DNA from 2 places in the Mesorhizobium sp. M7D.F.Ca.US.005.01.1.1 genome. Region 2 is predicted to be linked to the other one. Evidence: riboswitches for the same ligand, from Rfam matches in the RefSeq annotation. Region 2 holds a riboswitch; the other holds the start of a gene.
The links. Region 2 has a riboswitch for thiamine pyrophosphate ahead of EJ076_RS25360 (YkoF family thiamine/hydroxymethylpyrimidine-binding protein). Riboswitches for the same ligand answer to the same signal wherever they lie in the genome.
Positions count from the first base shown of each region.

Region 1: it holds a riboswitch for thiamine pyrophosphate, as region 2 does, so the genes downstream of both, thiB (thiamine ABC transporter substrate binding subunit) here and EJ076_RS25360 (YkoF family thiamine/hydroxymethylpyrimidine-binding protein) in region 2, are expected to answer to the same signal.

Region 1 covers NZ_CP034453.1:7,105,922-7,113,142, forward strand. The annotation lists gene EJ076_RS34615 (RNA polymerase factor sigma-32) at 1-489, shown strand, start outside; gene EJ076_RS34620 (M48 family metalloprotease) at 558-2,027, opposite strand; gene EJ076_RS34625 (ATP-binding cassette domain-containing protein) at 2,289-3,089, opposite strand; gene thiP (thiamine/thiamine pyrophosphate ABC transporter permease) at 3,082-4,707, opposite strand; gene thiB (thiamine ABC transporter substrate binding subunit) at 4,716-5,714, opposite strand; TPP riboswitch at 5,758-5,872, opposite strand; gene EJ076_RS34640 (thiamine diphosphokinase) at 5,960-6,604, shown strand; gene EJ076_RS34645 (ABC-F family ATP-binding cassette domain-containing protein) at 6,606-7,221, shown strand, end outside.
Region 2 covers NZ_CP034453.1:5,237,132-5,244,352, forward strand. The annotation lists gene EJ076_RS25335 (tetratricopeptide repeat protein) at 1-308, shown strand, start outside; gene EJ076_RS25340 (hypothetical protein) at 333-1,112, shown strand; gene EJ076_RS25345 (ABC transporter substrate-binding protein) at 1,216-2,238, opposite strand; gene EJ076_RS25350 (ABC transporter ATP-binding protein) at 2,231-2,995, opposite strand; gene EJ076_RS25355 (ABC transporter permease) at 2,995-3,762, opposite strand; gene EJ076_RS25360 (YkoF family thiamine/hydroxymethylpyrimidine-binding protein) at 3,849-4,457, opposite strand; TPP riboswitch at 4,448-4,561, opposite strand; gene EJ076_RS25365 (LysR family transcriptional regulator) at 4,725-5,642, opposite strand; gene EJ076_RS25370 (SDR family NAD(P)-dependent oxidoreductase) at 5,788-6,525, shown strand; gene msrA (peptide-methionine (S)-S-oxide reductase MsrA) at 6,779-7,221, opposite strand, start outside.

The DNA of each region.
Region 1 (7,221 bases), 1.9 Mb from region 2:
CTGTTCTTCAACCTGCGACGCCTGCGCGCGCGGCTGGCGAATGGCGCCGAGCCGCTGTCCAACGCAACGCTCTATCGCGAAGTGTCGGAGGCACTCGGCGTCTCCGAAGCCGATGTGGCGATGATGGATTCGCGGCTGTCGGCACCCGACTCCTCGCTCAACATGCCGATTGCCGACGATGCGGGTTCGACTGAGCGGATGGACTTCCTTGTCTCGGACGATCCCTTGCCCGACGAGATCGTCGGCGACAAAATCGATGTCGCGCGCCGCTCGCTCTGGCTGAGGGAAGCGCTTCGCGCGCTCAACGCGCGTGAGCTGAGGATCATCGAAGAACGCCGGCTGAACGACGAGGGCGCGACACTCGAAGCGCTCGGCGAGACGCTCGGCATTTCCAAGGAACGTGTCCGCCAGATCGAGGCGCGCGCCATGGAAAAGCTCAAGGTGGCGTTGGTGAAGCAGAACCCGGAGTTCATGGCGACGGCCGCCTGATCTCCTGACGCCCCCGATCTGCTGAAGCAAGGACGACGGTGTCAGACATCCGGCAACTCGCGACGAGCTTATTTGTCGGTGACGATCTTGACCTTGTCGCCGGCCGAAACCGCGGCGCCCGGCGACAGCGCATTGAGCACGCGGAACAAATCGAGCTTGCGGTCGACGCCAACCATCTGCGCCGAAAGCGAGCCCATCGTCTGCCCCGGCTGAACGGTGACGACGCGGATATGCAGCGGCTTCAAAGCCGCCTTTTCGGCAGCGCTGAGGATCCGGAACGAGCCGCTGACCGAACGCGCCACGGTGTCCAGCGAGGTGCTGGCCGAAGGGGCAGCGGTCAGCAGCCGGTAGACCTGGCCGCCGGCGCGGATCACGGCGATGTCGAACTGCCAGCCTTCAGCGCCGGCATGCGCGGTCGCCGCCTCATTGCCGTTGATGGTTTCCTGCTTGACGGTGCTGTCGTCGAGACCGGCCACCCAACCACTGCGGATATAGTCGGTGAGCGCGCGGTTCTTGTCGATCGAGACGCCGTCGAAGCGGATCGCCATGTCACCGGGACCGGTTGCCGTCACTGCCGCCGCCGAATTGTCGATGATGAAGCCCTGCGGCACCGAGAAGGACACGCCAAGACCCGGATGCAGGAAGGTTTCGCCGCGCACATAGCCTTCCTCGGGTGTGTCGCCATAGAGCAGGCCGTCTATGCCGGCGAGAAAGGAATCGCGGTCGCGCGTGCCGAAGCCTGGCGCGCCAAACTGGCGGGCATGGCGCTGCGCCAGATCGATGCGCTGCGGCGTGTTGGGGTGCGTGGCCAGGAAGTCGAGGCTGGCATCGGTGGCGCCGCTGATCGAACGGAAATCGGTGTAGGCCGACATCGACTGCAGAAAGCGGCCGGCGGCGAAAGGATCGTAGCCGGCTTCACCGATCGACTTGATGCCGATGGCGTCGGCTTCCAGCTCCTGGTTGCGCGAGAATTGTGCCAGCCTCAGCTTGCCGCGGATCAGCGCTGCTTTGGCGGTCGGGCTGTCGCCGAGCACATCGGAAACCACCTTGGTCGCCAGGCCTTCTTCGGCCTCGAGCTGCTGGCGCTGCAGGCCGTGATTGGCGGTGACGTGGCCCATCTCATGCGCGATGACCGCGGCAAGCTCTGCCGAATCATTGGCCAGCGCCAACAGGCCGCGCGTGATGTAGAGATAGCCGCCCGGCAGCGCGAAGGCGTTGACGTTGGGCGAATTCAGGATGGTGATGCGATAGGTCTGCGTCGGATTGGCCGAGACCACGGTCAGATTGCCGACCACCTTGGCAACCATGCGCTCCAGCTTGGGATCGGAATATTCGCCGCCATAGGTCGCCAGGATGCGCGGATGCTGCGCCTTGGCCAATTCGGCGAGCTTGTTGTTGGCGCCGACATTGTCGACGGTGATCGGCTTGTCGGATGGCTGGAAGCCGGATTCCTGAACCGCCGGCGGCGTGAACATCTGGCAACTCGCCAGCGCCACGGCAAAGCCGGCCAGCGCAAGAAAGCGCGCCAGCGGTTTCATTCCTAGTGTATTAGCGCCGATCGCCAGAACGGCTTCCTTTCGGGTCCCGGCGCATGATCACGAAAATCGGGGGCGATCTTCGGAATGTGTCATGCGCCATATCTCAAACTGCTGCAGTATCCGTTGCACGTCCCCCAGGGGCGGGCGGCGGATACTGCAGGCAAATCACGTCCTGTGCCGGACCAGTAGGGCGGACCTAGCCACACTCCTCCAGTCATGGCAAGCAAGCGCCACATCGCCCGGAACCGGTTTGACCGTAAATTATGTCCGCTTCCGGGCAACATCTCGTGATACGGCACCCCCGGCACCTGCGCCGATATAGCGCCGGAACGCTTCCGGGCCAGCCCCGGCAAAGAAATCATCCGCCTTGCCGGTTGCGGCAACCAACCCATTGTCCAGAAACACCATGTGCTCGCCGATACGGCGGGCGTCTTCGGGCTGATGGGTGACGAACAGCACCGTCATGCCCCGCTCGGCATGAACGGCGGCGACCAGATCGAGCATGTCGTCGCGCAAAGCGGGTCCGAGCGAGGCGAAGGGTTCGTCGAGCAGCAGCACCGGCCGGTCGCGCACCAGCACCCGGGCCAGTGCAACGCGCTGGCGTTCCCCCCCGGAGAGCTCGCGCGGCAGGCGTCGTTCCTTGCCGGCAAGACCGGTGCGAGCAAGCGCCTCGGCGATCGCGGCGCGGTCTGCCTCGGTCAGCCGCAAGGATGGCGATCGGCCGAGCCCGACATTCTGCTCGACGGAAAGATGCGCGAAGAGATTGTTCTCCTGGAACACCATCGACACGGACCGCACCGAGGCCGGTTCGGCGCTGACATCGACCCCACCGATCAGCACGCGGCCCGACTGCGGGGTCTCGAAGCCGGCGACCAGATTGAGCAGCGTCGACTTGCCCGAACCGCTCGGCCCCATGATGGCGTTGATCCTTGCCGTGGCGAAATCGACGTCGAAGACAAGCGGCGCTTCGCCATAGCTGCCATGACTACCATAACTGAACGACACCTTGTCCAGCCGCACCGGTGCGCCCTTTTCAAGCCCGCTGGCCACCCCCTCAGGCATCCCGGACCTTCTCCTTTCCCAGCCAGTGCGCCGCCACGATCAACGCGAGGCAGACGAGGCCGAGCAGCAATGCCAGGCCGGCGGCGTCCTCGGTGCGGTAGCTGCCCATCCGCGCCAGGAGAAGGTAGGGCAATGTCTGCACGGAATCACTGCCGAACAAGGCAATGACGCCGAGATCGCCGAGCGACAGCGCCATGGCGAAGGCGAAGGCCGTGGCGAGCGGCCGCCGCAGCGACGGCCAGTCGACCAGCATCAGCCGGTTCCAGCCAGCAATGCCGAGCTGTGCACAGAGCCGTTCGTGACGCTCGCTCGCCGCATCATAGGCGGGACGGATGGCGCGCAGGGCGAACGGCATCGCCATCACCGCATTGACGGTGACGACCATGATCGGGGCAATGGCGAAGACATCGCCGACATGGCGCAGCAACAGGAACCAGCCGGCGCCAACGACGATCGGCGGCACGACCAGGACAAAGCCGGCCCCAGTATCGGTGGCATGCTCGAGCATTGTCTTGCGGCCAGCCCGGCGGTTCAGCGCTAGGGCCCGCCGCGCCATGGTCAGTGCCAGCGACAGCGTCACCGAAAGCAGCGCCGACAGGAAGGCCAGCACCATGCTGGTCAGCGTCGCCTGCCGGACGGTGGCCTCACCGGCCAGCCGGCCGAGATCGGCGCCCAACCCGGCCGTCACCGTCGCCGCCATCGGCCCGACGACGAACAGCAACGCCAAGACGATGAGCATTGCGTTCAGCCAGGTCTCGGCCCCGTTGACTGAGAGATAGCGGCGTTGCGCGACCGGCAGGTTAGTATCGCCGACCACATTGGCGCCTAGCCGCGTCAGTGCCAGCACCACGATAAAGGTTAAGGCGATCTGCAGCAGCGTCAGCGTCACCGCGCGCGCGGGATCGAAATCGAAACGAAGCGCCTGGTAGATGCCGACCTCCAGCGTCGTCGCGGCCGGCCCGCCGCCCAGTATCAGCACGATCGTGAAGGATGTGATGCAGAGCATGAACACCAGCCCGGCGACTCCTGGCATGGCGGCACGCAGCGTCGGCCATTCGATCAGCCGGAACGCCGGCCGCGCCGACATGCCAAGCTGGCTCGCCAGCCGCCATTGGTCGGCTGGAATCGTTTGCAGCGCCTCGAGGAACAGCCGCGTCGCCAACGGCAGATTGAAGAAGACATGGGCGACGAGAATGCCGGACAGGCCATAGATCCCCGGCCAGCTTCCGCCGCCGATCACGGCGAGCACGCCGGCGAAATAGCCGGCGCGGCCATAAAGCGCCAGGATGCCGAGGGCCGCGACGATGGCCGGCAGCGCCAATGGTACGGCGAAGAGCTGCAGGATGAAGGCGCGGCCAAAGAAGCGTGGATGCCGCGACAGAGCGCGCGCCACGAACAGCGCCGGCACGACGGAAAGCAGCGTCGACAGCGCCGCTTGCCAGAGCGTGAAGCGAATGACGCGCAACAGATAGGGATCGAAGGCTGCCCAAGCGCCCGAGAAATCATGGGCGCCCTCGAAAAGCAGGCCAGCAAACGCGCCGCCGATCAGCAGCGCGATTGCGGCGAGCGCGACAATGCCGGCGCTGACGCGGGAATCCGTGGAATACGCCGGCGTCATCGCGCTGCCTACTTGCTCATCACCGCCAGCCACTCATCCACCCAGGCCTTGCGGTTGGCGGCGACCTCTTGCGGGCTGAACAGCAAGGTCTTGGTTGGCTTGACCAATTTGTCAAAGGCCGGGTTGAGCGGCTTGTCGGTCTTGCCTGCCGGGAACATCCAGTTGGTCTCGGGGATGGCATCCTGGAATTTCGGTCCGGTCATGAAGGCCATGAACTTTGCCGCCAGCGGATTCTTGGCCCCTGTCGTGGTGATGCCCGCCACCTCGATCTGCAGATACTCGCCCTCCTCGAAGGAGGCCGCCTGATAGCGCTCGGTGTTCTCGGCGACCATGTGGTAGGCCGGCGACGTCGTGTAGGACAACACCATCGGCGCCTCGCCCTTCGTGAACAGGCCATAGGCCTCGCTCCAGCCCGGCGTCACCGTCAGCACCTTCGGCTTGAGCTTGGCCCAGGCCTCCGGCGCCTTGTCGCCATAGACCGACTTGACCCACAGAAGCAGGCCGAGGCCGGGCGTCGAGGTGCGCGGATCCTGGATGACGATCTTGTCGTCGGCACTGCCTTCGACCAAGTCCTTCAGGCTCTTCGGCGGCGTCTTCAGCTTCTCGGTGTCGTAAACGACAGCGAAATAGCCGTAATCAAAGGGGACAAAAGTGTCGTCGCTCCAACCGCCCGGCACATTGACGTCGGTCACCGCGCCATGCGGTGCGAACAGGCCTGACGCCTTGGCATCGGCGGTAAGATTGGTGTCGAGGCCAAGCACGATATCGGCCTTGGTCGACGCGCCTTCGAGCTTGACGCGGTTGAGCAGCGCGACGCCATCGGCGACCGAGACGAATTCGACATCGCAGCCGCATTCGGCCTCGAATTCCTTCTTCACCACGGGACCCGGACCCCAGTCGGCGGTGAAACTCTCATAGGTGTAGACGGTGAGCTTGTCCTTGGCCAAGGCCGGTCCGGACAGGACCACGGTCATTGCTGAGACAAGAGAATATAAAAGCGTGCGCATCGGCGCCTCCTTCGTTCGAATTGAAAGGAATTGAGGCGTCGGACTGTCCGAAACGTCTAATCCCTCCGCCGGTACAAACCGGATCAGGTTCAGCGGGTTGGCGAGATTGCCTCTCAGCCGGTCCGCGAAGATCGCGTCCGGCACCCCGTTAGAGCGTTTCGACACATAGGCCGGGCCGATCCCCCACGCAAGTGGGAGTTTGCCGCCTTCCGTTTCCCGTGCCGGGCTGGTAAGGGCCACACGATATGAGCACATTCACCATCCTGCTTGGCGGCGATCTCATCCGCACGCCACGGCTCGACCGCCAGGTCGAAGGCTCCCGCGTCATCGCCGCCGACGCCGGCATCGGCCATGCGCGGCTGCTGGGTCTCGTGCCGGAGCTGTGGGTGGGTGATTTCGATTCGGTGCCTGCCAACCTGCCTGACGATCTCGCTGCCGTGCCGCGCCGGACCTTCCCGACGGAAAAAGACCAGACCGATGGTGAGCTGGCCATCGCCGCCGCACTCGAGCGCGGCGCGACCAGACTGGTGCTCGCCGGCGCCTTCGGCGGCAAGCGCGCCGACCACGCTTTCCTGCATCTGGCGCTTGCCCTGCGGCTGGCCGAGGCCGGGACGGATGTGCTTCTGACCAGCGGCGCCCAGGAAGGCGTCCCCCTGCTGCACGGAACCGCTGGCTTCGACTATGCCGACGGCACGCTGTTTTCGGTGCTCGGCTTTTCCGAGCTTGCCGGCCTGACCGTCACCGGCGCCAAATGGCCGCTCGATCACGTCAAGGTGGCCTTCGGTTCGTCGCTGACCATTTCCAACGAGGTCAAGGGCCGCCTCGAAATCGCGCTGGACCATGGCCGCGCGATGCTGCTCGCTCATCCCTACCCCTTACCTGAAAGCTGACATGGCCCCGCCCCTTCTCAACCTCGACGGGATAAAGCTGACCTTCGGCGGCACGCCGCTGCTCGATGGTGCCGCCTTGACGGCTTCGGCCGGCGACAAGATCGCACTGGTCGGCCGCAACGGGTCGGGCAAGTCGACGCTGCTGAAGATCGCCGCCGGCCTGATCGAGCCGCAGGACGGCGAGGTGTTCCGCCAGCCTTCGGCGACCGTACGCTATCTGCCCCAGATGCCCGACATGGAGGGTTTTGCCAGTGTCCGCGCCTATGTCGAGGCCGGACTTGGCCCCGCCGACGATCCCTACCGCGCCAGCTATCTGATGGAGCATCTCGGTCTGTCGGGCGAAGAGCGTCCGAACGATCTTTCGGGCGGCGAAGCAAGGCGCGCCGCCCTTGCCCGCGTCATGGCGCCGGAGCCGGACATCCTGCTGCTCGATGAGCCGACCAATCATCTCGATCTGTCGGTGATCGAATGGCTGGAAGAGGAGCTCATCCGCACCTCCTCGGCACTGATCGTCATCTCGCACGACCGCCGCTTTCTCGAGCGCGTGTCGCGCGCCACCGTCTGGCTCGATCGCGGCCAGACCCGCAGGCTGGACAAGGGTTTTGGCCATTTCGAGG
Region 2 (7,221 bases):
ACGCAAGGGTTTATGCCGACCGGGGCCTCATCTTGATGGGCAGGCATGAGGACGCCGCAGCGTTGCGTGATTTCGAAAGGGCGCTCAGCCTCGATCGCAAGAACCCCTTTGCCTATTTGGGCCGAGGCGTCATTCGGATCAGTAAGGCGGATTATGACGGGGCCATCGCCGATTTGAGCCAAACGATAAAGCTCAAACCGGATTTCGCCACCGCCTACAAAGTGCGGAGCAGAGCGTGGGACGCCAAGGGCAACCACAAGCGCGCCGAGACCGATCGCAAGAAAGCGCTGAGCCTCGGGGCGAAATAGAGACAAGGTTGGGAGGGCTGCCAGATGTCGCGTTGGAAAGCTTTGGGTGTGGCGGGGGTCGCCGCTTTGTGCTTCGTTGCGGTGAAGGTGTTGCCCTGGGCGTTCGGCTTTGCCGGCGGTAAATATCTCTACCAGACAGTGGCTGGTTCCCCCGATCCGCAGACGCTGACCGCGGCTCAGGTGAGCGTACAGATTGAGAGCCAGGGAAGCCAGATCTTCAAGGCAATCAAGCAGGAGTTCCCAGAAGACTACGACGTCGTCGTGGAAAAGATCACGGCCGTGGCCAGGCTTGGAAATGTCAACCAGGTGCGAAACACGAGCGGGATGGCGGTCGCCGATCTCAGGCGAAGATACGCATCCCTGCTGTCCTCGGCTCCGGACAGCAAAGCCGCCGAGGCGCTACGTGCACAATTGGATATGCTCAACCATGTCATGGCGCGGGAAACCGCTACCATCTGCAACAACTACCTCCGTGAAGGGCCGGGCGCGCTCAGCACGCCGGACCAGGATTTCCTGATCGACATGGACAAGGTCGGCGCCACCCTGTTTCGCGCCTTCGGCGCAGCGAAGAATGGCAGTCTGCCTGCCGCTGTTGCCAGCGACGGAGACTGGTCGCTGCTGGCCGACGCTTTCACCAATGCTGGCGGCACTCCCGCCGAGATAACTGCCATTGCCAATGTCAGCCGGGAATTCGAAGGTCTCTGTCCAGCCGTAGCAAAACTCTACGCAGCCGCCCTGTCGCTGCAGGGTGAACCCGGGCGACACATCAAAACTACTCTGCTCTATGAGATCGCCCGGAATTAGCTGGGACCTGCTGATCCGTGCGTCTGACATGGATCTGTCGCGCCCCGTAAACCTCTTTGACTGGCTGGCCATCTCCTCGAAGCTCGAGAATCCGATTGGCGCCTTACCCCAGAGCTGAATTGCTGAAATACTTTGCAAAATCCGGGCGTTGCGCCAGAACTTTGCCGTCGGCATCACGCAATATGCCGGAGGCGAAGAGATAGTCGCCGATCGCTTCCATCTTGGCCGGATCCATCGTCCCGATGGCGCCGCTTTGGCTGCGTAGATAATGACCGTCGATCAGCGCCTTCAGCGAAGCCTCGATCAGCGCGGGATTGGTCAATGCATCCTTGTTGGCAGCGATCAGCAGGGCTGCCGCATCTTCGGGGTGGTCGACAGCGAACTGGTAGCCGCGCCGCGTCGCCTGGACGAAAGCGGACGCAGGCTTGGGGTTTGCCTGGAGATAGGCTTCGCTCGAAGAGATCAGCGTCGTGTGCTCATCAGGCACGCCGTAATCGGCATAGACGAAGCTGCGCTGCTTGACGCCCTTGAGTTCGGCTTCGACACCCTCCCAGGTCGAAACTTCAAGCGTGAAATCGACCGAACCATTGGCCAGCGCCTCATAGGCCGAGGTGCCGAGCGTCACCGTCTCGAAATTGCCCTTGCCGCCATCATGGCGGATGATGGTCGATATCAATGCGTTTTCCCAGGCACTGCCGAAGCCGCCATAGGTCAGGCCGTCGAGGTTCCTCGGGCTTTTGATTTCGCTGCGTGCCTCATTGAACACCACGCGACCGGTTTCGGATTGCACCACCGCATAGACGCCCTTCAGGTCCGCCCCGGCGGTCTTCTGGGTGAACAGGCTGATGGTGCCGTTGATACCGAAATCGGCGACGCGGTTTGCGACCAGCGTGCCCGCACCGGTATCGCTGTAGGGCAAGATCTCGACCTCGAGTCCGGCCTCGCGATAAAAGCCCTTGTCGCGGGCGACGAACAGTCCGATGTGGTTGGTGTTGACCGTCCAGTCGAGGGCGACGGTGACCTTTTGTGCAGCCGATTGTGCTTGGGCTCGCCCCGATCCGGCAACGAGCGGAAGGCCGGTGGCAAGGGTCAGCAACAAGGCCTGCCGGCGCGTCAAGTCAGTCATGGTCGTGTCCTTTGGATGGGTTGGGGTTGAGGATGATGTCGAGGATTTCGGCCTCGAGCGCACTTGCCTTCGCGGCATCGCCGCCAAGGCTGCGCGGGCGCGGCAGCGGCACCTTGATTTCACGCACGATACGGGCCGGGCGCGCCGACAGCACATAGATGCGATCGGACAGAAACACGGCTTCGCGTACGTCGTGAGTGATCAGCAGCGCCGTCCAGCGGTGGTGCCGCCACATCTGTTCGAGCCAGCGCTGCATGGCGGTGCGGGTCAGTGCATCGAGCGCACCGAACGGCTCGTCGAGCAGCAGCATGTCACGCTCCTGCACCACCGTGCGCAAAAGCGCCGCGCGCTGGCGCATGCCGCCCGAGAGCTGCGCGGGAAAATGCCGCTCGAAGCCGGCAAGCCCGAACTCGGCAAACAGCGGCGCGACGCGCGCCCGCGCCGCCTTGCGCCTGATGCCCTGCACTTCGAGCCCGAGCGTCGCGTTGTCGAGGATGCGTCGCCAAGGCATCAGCGCGTCGCGTTGCGGCATGAAGGCGAAGTGCCTGCCGTGGTCATCGAGCGGCGCGCCGTCGAAGAACATCTCGCCCTCGCCATGCTCGGCGCCGGTCAGAAGCTGGAACAGCGTCGACTTGCCGGCGCCCGAGGGCCCGAGGATCGAGACGAATTCACCAGCGTCGACACTCAGCGAAATATCGGCCAGCACGTCGAGCCCGCCGAACGCTTTGCGCACATGCCGCAGCTCGAGCCGGCTCATCACCACGGCCTCTTCCCTGCGGTTTCCTTGCCGGCGCGCTCCCAGGGCATGGCCAGGCGCTGCAGCAGCACAGTCAACCCGAACAGGACAAGTGTCAGCGCGGCGCTGGCACCGACGGCGGCCAGCACCAGGTCGGGGCGAAAATTGTTCTTGGCGTTGAGCATGTAGATGCCCAACCCCTTCGCGGCGCCGGCATATTCGGCGAAGATGGCGCCGACCACCGCATAGGTGATGGAGATCCTCAGGCCAGCGAAGAAATAAGGCAGCGCCGAAGGCAGCCGCGCCAGCACGAAGATGCGCCAGCGCCCTGCCCCCATCGCGCGCAGCATTTGCCCGACCTCGGCCTCGGTCGCCTCATAGCCCTCGACCAATGCCACCAGCATCGGAAAGAAGGTGACCAGCGCCACCAGCATGATCTTGGGCGCCAGTCCGAAGCCGAACCACAGCACCACCAGCGGCGCAATCGCCACCAGCGGCAAGGTCTGGCTGACAATGAAGACGGGAAACAGCGCACGCCGCAGCGGCTGGAAGAAGTCGACCAGCATCGACAGCGCAAAGGCGGCGCTGAGCGAGCAGGCAAAGCCAAGCAGCGTGGCGCGGATGGTCGGAATGGCGTTGTCGACCAGCGCCTCGCGATTGAGCATCGCTTGCTCGAAGACACGCGACGGCGCCGGTAGTATCGTCGGCTTGATGCCGGAATAGCTGGCATAAAGCTCCCATGCCAGCAGGAGCAGCCCGACCGAGATAATGGCCGGTCCCGCCTTCATAAGAAGGCTCGCGATCGGGCGCGAAGCGACGGATGATGAGGCCACTGGAGATAACCTTTGACGGCCGCGCGGAGGCGGCGGCAGCTTCAGACAGCCGACGGGCTGTTGGCCGAGACCGTGACGTCGAGGGTTACGTGGCCGGCGCCTAGTCCGAAGCGGCAGAAAGCCTCGTCCAGCGCCGAAAAGATCGCGCCGGCATCACCGCGCAATTTCGTGCAGAAATGCTTGGAACGTTCATAGACGCCGGACTGCTTGAGAAAGTCGATGCAGCCGTAGATCTCGTCCATGTGGTCGTCGGTGCCCATCACATAGAGCGAGAACTGCGCTGCCGCCGGCTGGCCGGTGGCAGCTGCATTGTGCACCGCCGCGATGGCCGCATCCTTGCGCGGACCGAGTGGCCCGACAGGCCCGCCAAGTGCATCGGAGCGGCAGATCGGATCATCCGGCTCGCCAGGGCAGCCGCGCGAGATGGTGGCCGACAACACGCAATGTTTGCCGCTGCGCGCCGCCGCCACGAAGAGGTCGCGCATGGCTGGAAACAGCACTTCGGGCGGCCCGACCAGCAAGGTCGAGATGTCGTCGGTCTCGATCCTGAGCTTGTCACGCCAGGGATCGAGCGCGCCAAGCGCGCCAAGGATGACGCCGACGAAATCGTCGGCCATGGGATATAGGGAAATCTGTGCGCCTGAAAACATCGCCCGCCTCGCTCCGCTGGTATTACCCAGATCAGCTTCTAGGGTCTGTGGGCTTGCCGCCCCCGTCTCAGCCCCGACCGTACGGAGCACCCCTGTGGATGCGCGGGTTAAAGCACCATTCTAGCTGAAGTGAAAGCCGTTTTTTCAGCGCACTGCGCCAAAAGCATTGCGCCAGACATGGTGCTGCCTGAGCGGGATTATCGGGCACCCTCGCTGCCGCGAGCGGTTCTCTCCACAGTCGCGATGCAATCACCTTCGTGCACGCCGTCAACCACCTGACCGTGTTTGGCCGGCATGCGCATGCCGCAGGAAATCGACGAAGGCGCGCACGGCCGGCGGCGTATGACGCTGCTTCTGGTAGCAGAGGAACCAGCCGGGAAAAGTCGCGCACCACTCATCCAGCAGCGGGACCAGATTGCCAGCGTCGATCAGCGGACGCACCAGCTCTTCCGCCCAGAAGGCGATGCCGACGCCCTGCACCGCGGCGGCAACGGCCATGTCGCGGCTGGAGACGACCAGCGGACCATCGACCGCTACCGAGAACCATTGGCCACCCCTGGCGAATTCCCATGTGTAAAGGCCGGCGCTGCCCGGCCGGCGCCAGTTGATGCAGCGGTGCTGGAGCAGATCCGCGGGTGCTGACGGTGATCCGTGACGGGCGATGTAGTCCGGCGAGGCCACGGCGAGTTGGCGCTGCGCGCCGCCAAGCGGCACCGCAACCATATCGGCTTCGAGAAATTCGCCAAGCCTGGCGCTGACATCATAGCCGGCCTCGACACTATCGATGGCGGCATCGTCGATCGTAACATCGAGCACGATGTCCGGCCATGTTTCGTAAAAACGACCGAGCACCGGCTCCAGATAGGTGGCGGCAGCGACGCTGGGCATATGGACGCGCAAGATGCCGGCCGGCGTGTCACGCAAGGCGGCGGCATCGCCGACCGCCGCCTCCATCTCGGCCATGGCCGGCGCGAAGCGCGCGTGCAGGCGCGCGCCGGCTTCGGTCAGCGAGAGACTGCGGGTCGTGCGGTTGAGCAGGCGCAAGCCAAGCCGCGCTTCGAGCTGGCGGATCGTCTGGCTGAGCGTCGATGCCGAAATCCGGAGATCGTCCGCGGCACGAGCAAAATTGCCATGCGCGACGACAGTGGCAAAGGCCTTCAGCTCCGCATAGTCACGTCCGCGCATTATGCCATATTCTCCAATGAGTATGATGGAATTCTATCGCATTTTTCGTAGGGGGTCTGCTGCCTAGCTTGAGGACATGTCTCGAACGTCGCCGATCATCGGCATCGAGCTCATCTGAATCTCCCTCTGAGCAGGAGCGACGAACATGTGGAAACTCAACGGAAAAATCGCCTTGGTGACCGGCGCCTCCTCCGGCATCGGGATGGCAACAGCACTTGCGCTTGCAGCGCAAGGCGCGGTCGTTGCCATTGCGGCGCGGCGCCGGCAGCGGCTTGACGATCTGGCCAAGCGCATCCGCGACGTCGGCGGCGAGGCGCTCGCGATCGGGGCCGACATCGCCGACGAGGAGCAGGCAACCGCGATGGTCAGTCGCGTGCTGGAAAGCTATGGCCGACTGGACATGCTGTTCAATGTCGCCGGCGTGGGCGTCGCCGCCCCCTTCCAGAACACCACGACCGGCGAATATCGGGCGATGGTCGATATCAACATTCTGGGTCTGCTCTATGCGATCAACGCAGCGCTGCCGGCGATGAAACGACAGGGTTCAGGCCACATCGTCATCGTCTCGTCGGGCACCGGCCGCTACATCCATCCTTCGGTCGTCTATTCTGGCACCAAGCATGCGGCCAGCGCCATGGCGGAATCGCTGCGCCGCGAAATCGGCAAGAACGGCATCCGCGTCACCGTGATCGAGCCAGGCGCGGTCAAAACCGAGTTCACGGCCAACATGCGCGATGACGTGCGCCTGGCGGTAGAGCAAAGACTGGGCGACATGGAACAGCTGGAGAGCGAGGATATCGCCGCTGCGATGCTCTACGCGGTTTCACAGCCACCAAGGGTCAACGTCAACATCCTGACGCTCTACCCGACGCAGCAGGCATGAAACCCCGCACCCCGTCCCCAGTCGCAATCGATTGCCCGTGGCGTATGAAAGTGGCGCCGGTGGACCTTATGGGGGAAAGCCTAACAGGGCGGCTAGTAGAAATGTTCAGTTTGGGCAGTTATAAGGTTTCGCAATTTTCTTATAACGCTTGAACTTGGGGGACGCGACAAGGCGCGCTGACTGAAGGTGTTTGGGATGTACGATGCGCCGCTCGACGACCTCGTCGAGCGGCAATGCATGGCGGCTCCGAACCCTACGAAACAGCCTTCTCACGAACCGGCAGCTTCCAGCCTGGCCTGACGAAGTGGCAGGTGTAGCCGTTGGGGTATTTCTCCAGATAGTCCTGATGCTCAGGCTCGGCTTCCCAGAAGGGACCGGCCGGCGCGACTTCGGTGACGACCTTGCCCGGCCACAGACCCGAGGCATCGACGTCGGCGATGGTGTCCTCGGCGACGCGCCTCTGTTGGTCGCTGGTGTAGTAGATCGCGGAGCGATAGCTCATCCCGACGTCGTTGCCCTGCCGGTTGCGGGTCGTCGGATCGTGGATCTGGAAAAAGCGCTCCAGCAGCGTGCGATAGCTTATGATGGCCGGATCGAAATTGATCTCGATGGCTTCGGCATGGCTGCCATGGTTGCGATAGGTGGCGTTGGCCACGTCGCCGCCGCTGTAGCCGACACGGGTGGAGATGACGCCGG